2 regions of the Nocardioides sp. Arc9.136 genome follow, and region 2 is predicted to be linked to the other one. Evidence: predicted binding sites of a transcription regulator. Region 2 holds the regulator's gene; the other holds the start of a gene.
The links. Region 2 encodes LexA, which represses DNA repair genes until DNA is damaged. Its sites were predicted from a motif close to TCGAACANNTGTTCGA; they were not measured.
Positions count from the first base shown of each region.

Region 1: OSR43_RS18040 (alpha-ketoglutarate-dependent dioxygenase AlkB) is a predicted target of LexA. The motif match lies at 1,061-1,076, and genes of this name have one in related genera.

Region 1 is NZ_CP113431.1:3,727,594-3,729,788, reverse strand. Features, by position in the region: gene OSR43_RS18045 (MFS transporter) at 1-371, opposite strand, end outside; gene OSR43_RS18040 (alpha-ketoglutarate-dependent dioxygenase AlkB) at 422-967, opposite strand; gene OSR43_RS18035 (ABC transporter ATP-binding protein) at 1,182-1,931, shown strand; gene OSR43_RS18030 (ABC transporter permease) at 1,928-2,195, shown strand, end outside.
Region 2 is NZ_CP113431.1:827,173-829,367, reverse strand. Features, by position in the region: gene OSR43_RS03930 (SDR family oxidoreductase) at 1-344, opposite strand, end outside; gene lexA (transcriptional repressor LexA) at 487-1,209, shown strand; gene OSR43_RS03920 (phosphatase PAP2 family protein) at 1,369-2,193, shown strand.

The DNA of each region.
Region 1 (2,195 bases), 1.5 Mb from region 2:
AAGGCGATGCCGGTCAGCGACAGCGCCACCGCCGCCGTGCCGACGCTGGTCGCGGTCGCCAGCAGCACGTTGCCGACGACCAGCAGGACGAGCGTGCCCATGAGGATGCGGCGGGCGCCGAACCGGTCGATCGCGGACCCGGTGGGCCCGACCACCAGGAGCCCCACCAGCGGCGGCACCGCCAGCAGCAGGCCGACGTCGCTGAGCGCGATCCCGCGGACCTCGTTGAGGTAGACGACGTGGAAGGGCAGCACGAGGCCGGTGCCGAGGAACTCCAGCACGACCACGGAGAGCAGCAGCTTCCCCTCGCGGGGCAGGTCGTGCCAGAAGGAGGACAGGGTGAGGCGGGGGGAACGGTCCGAGCTGTTCATGAGGGGGCCGAGTCTTCCAGCGGGCGCCGCCGCCGGGCACGCGGGTTTGGTCAGAAGACGTCGAGGGGCCGGAACTGCACTGAGATGCGCGGCCCGGCCGACGCCACCTTCGGCACCGCGTGCTCCCAGGTGCGCTGGCAGGACCCGCCCATCACCACCAGGTCGCCGTGGCCCATCTCGATCGACATCGAGTCCCCGCCACCGCGCGGCCGCAGCTGGAGCCGTCGCGGGTCGCCGACCGAGACGATCGCGACCATGGTGTCGCGCGTCGATCCGCGGCCGATCGTGTCGCCGTGCCAGGCCACGCTGTCCCGGCCGTCGCGGTAGTAGCAGCACCCGGCGGTGCGGAACGGCTCGCCCAGCTCGGGCAGGTAGTGCTCGCTGAGCGCCTCCCGGGCCTCGGCGAGGACGCGGTGGGGCAGCTCGTCGCCGACCAGGTAGGTGTGGAGCAGCCGCGGCACGTCGACCACGCGGTCGTACATCTGGCGCTTGTCGGCCCGCCAGGGCACGTCGGTGACGAGCGTGCCGAACACCTCGTCGGGCTCCGGCAGCCAGGCGCGGCAGACGTCGACCCAGGCGCCGCGCGTCAGCGGCATCCGCTCCGCCCGCGCCAACGACGCCAGCAGCGACCCCTGGTCAGGGGCTTCCGCGGCGAAGAGGGAGGTCTGGAAGTCCACGTCCCCAGGCTATCGAACGCGTGTTCGACGGGCAAGGGTCCAGACGCCCCGGGCCGGAGTGCCGGGAGCCTCGGGGGGAGGCCCGGGTCCATCCCGGTGGCGCGGTGTCGGTGCGGTCGGCGATCGTGGGTGCATGACCTCGCCGGCAGCCAGCGTCCGCCACCTCACCAAGACCTACGGGACCGGCCCGGCACAGGTGCGCGCGCTGGACGACGTCTCGCTGGACCTGGCGGCCGGGGAGTTCACCGCGGTGATGGGACCCAGCGGGTCGGGGAAGTCCACGCTCATGCACTGCTGCGCCGGCCTCGACACCGCCGACGCCGGCCAGGTGCTCATCGGTGACCACGACCTGACGACGATGGGGGACAAGGCGCTGACCCGGCTGCGCCGCGACGAGATCGGCTTCGTCTTCCAGTCCTTCAACCTGGTGCCGACGCTCACCGCGGGGGAGAACATCGTGCTCCCGCTGTCGATCGCCGGCCGCCGCCCGGACCGCGAGTGGCACGACACGGTGGTGGCGACCGTCGGGCTCGGTGACCGGCTGCACCACAAGCCCAGCGAGCTCTCGGGCGGCCAGCAGCAGCGCGTGGCCGTGGCCCGGGCGCTGGTGAACCGGCCCCGGATCGTCTTCGCCGACGAGCCGACCGGCAACCTCGACTCGCGCTCGGGCGCCGAGGTCCTCGAGCTGCTGCGGCGCAGCGTCACCGGGGCCGGCGGCTTCGCCGGTGGGCAGACGGTCGTCATGGTGACCCACGACCCGGTCGCCGCGGCGTACACCGACCGGGTGGTCTTCCTCGCCGACGGCCGCGTGGTCGACGAGCTGCGGCACCCCGACCGCGAGCAGGTGCTCGAGGTCATGGCGCGGATGAGTGCGCCGGCATGATCCGCGCCGCGCTGAAGAGCCTGCTCGGGCGCAAGCTGCGCCTGCTGATGAGCACGTTCGCCATCGTCCTCGGCGTCGCCTTCGTGGCCGGCTCACTGGTCTTCTCCGACACCCTGGGCCGCAGCTTCACCGCGCTCTTCGCCTCCACCGTCGGGGACGTCGTGGTCCAGCCCGAGGGCGGTACGACGAGCCAGGGGGCGCCGTCGACGCAGACGCTGCCGGCCGCGCTCGTCGACGAGCTCGCCGAGGTCGAGGGAGCGGCCC
Region 2 (2,195 bases):
CGGGTGCTCCAGACGGCGCCGAGCAGGTTGACCTCGACGAGGCGGCGGACCTGCTCGTCGGTCAGGTCCGCGAGCTTCCCGTCGTCACCCACGCCGGCGTTGGCGAACCACGCCACGAGCGCGCCGTGCCGCGCGGCCGCCTCGGCAGCGGCGGTGTGCGAGGCGGCGTCGCGGACGTCCTGGCCGAGGCCCTCGGCGGCGCCGATCTCGGCCGCGGTGCGCGCCGCGCCCTCGGCGTCGATGTCGGTGACCACGACGCGGTGCCCGCGCGCGACCATGAGCTCGGCGATACCGCGGCCGATGCCGCGGGCCGCTCCGGTGACGACACAGCTGGTGGGTTCCATGCACGCATCCAAGCAGCGGCCCGGGCCGGGCGCCCACCGCGCGACACACCTTCGAACAGGTGTTTGAACACGGCCCGCGGAGGCTCTACCGTGCTGCCAGCAGCACCCCTCGTCCTCGCGCATCCCGGAAGGCACTCCACCCATGGCGAAGAACCCCGGTCCCAAGGTCTCCGAGCTGCCCGACGGCGCACCCGACGTGACCGGCCTGACCCCTCGTCAGACCCGGATCCTCGCCCACATCCGCGACAGCATCGAGGGCCGCGGCTACCCGCCGAGCATGCGCGAGATCGGCGACGCGGTGGGCCTGACCAGCTCCTCGAGCGTGGCCCACCAGCTCAAGGTCCTCGAGGAGAAGGGCTTCCTCAAGCGCGACCCGCACCGCCCGCGGGCGCTCGAGGTGTTCCTGCCCGAGGTGATGGCGGCACGGCGCGCGATGTCCAGCGGTGAGGAGGCCTCGGTCGACGAGACGGGCGTGGGCGACGTGCTGCCCGAGGCGCAGTACGTCCCGATGGTCGGCCGGATCGCGGCCGGCGGCCCGATCCTCGCCGAGGAGCGCGTCGAGGACGTCTTCCCGCTGCCCAAGCAGCTGGTCGGCGACGGCCAGCTGTTCCTGCTCGAGGTCGCCGGCGACTCGATGGTCGACGCCGCGATCTGCAACGGCGACTACGTCGTCATCCGGCAGCAGCCGACGGCGAACAACGGCGAGATCGTGGCCGCGATGATCGACGGCGAGGCGACGGTGAAGACCTTCCAGCGCAAGGACGGCCAGGTGTGGCTGCTGCCGCACAACGCGGCGTACGACCCCATCGACGGCACGCACGCGACCATCCTGGGCAAGGTCACCGCGGTCCTGCGGCGCGTCTGAGCGCACCGCCGGTCCCGGGCCCTACCGGACCGCGGCGCGGCTGATCGGGGAGAAAGGGCCCGGTCGGGTGGCGCCTCACCCCCAAGAATGGGCAAACGGGGGGCGACTCGGGGGTAAGCCGGATGCTTCTCGGGGGTGGGATACGGCAATGTTGGAGCCGTGAGTCTCCCCAGCAGCACCACGAGGCACCCGCGCCTGCGGCGTGGCGTGGCCGAGCTGGCGCTCATCCTGACCCTCTACGTCGTCTACAGCGGGTCCCGGCTGTTCGCCGACGACGCCCTGGGCCCCGCGCTCACCCGGGCACGCGAGCTGCTCGACGTGGAGCGGCTCATCGGCCTGCACTGGGAGGCCTCCCTCAACCAGTTCTTCGTCGACACGCGGGTCCTCGGCCTGCTCTCCAGCTACTGGTACGCCACCGCCCACTACGTGGTCACCGCGATCGCGCTGGTGTGGCTCTACCGCCTCGGCGAGCGGCGCTACGTGCCGGCCCGGCGCGCACTGGTGGCGGCCACCCTGATCGGCCTGGCGCTCTACCTCCTGCTGCCGACCGCTCCCCCACGCTTCGTCGACGGGTACGTCGACGTCCTGTCCCTGCACGCGGCCGACGGCTGGTGGGGGTCCGAGGCATCGGCGCCCAAGGGCCTGGGCGGGCTGACGAACCAGCTCGCGGCCTTCCCCTCCCTGCACGCCGGCTGGGCGCTGTGGGTGGCGGTGGTCGTCCAGCAGCACGCCCGCCGCCACTGGGTCCGCGGCCTGGGCTGGGCCCACGCCCTCATCACCGCGGTCGTCATCGTCGGCACCGGCAACCACTGGGTCCTCGACGCCCTCGCCGGGTGGCTGGTGATCGGCCTGGGGTTCCTGGTCTCGGCACGGCTGGGCCGGCTCGTGGAGCGCCGGCGTGAGCGACCGGACCCCGCGCCGGCCGCCCCGGAGAAGATGGTCCCGACGGGCCATGCGGAGCAGCACGAACCTGCGGTTGGCTGAGC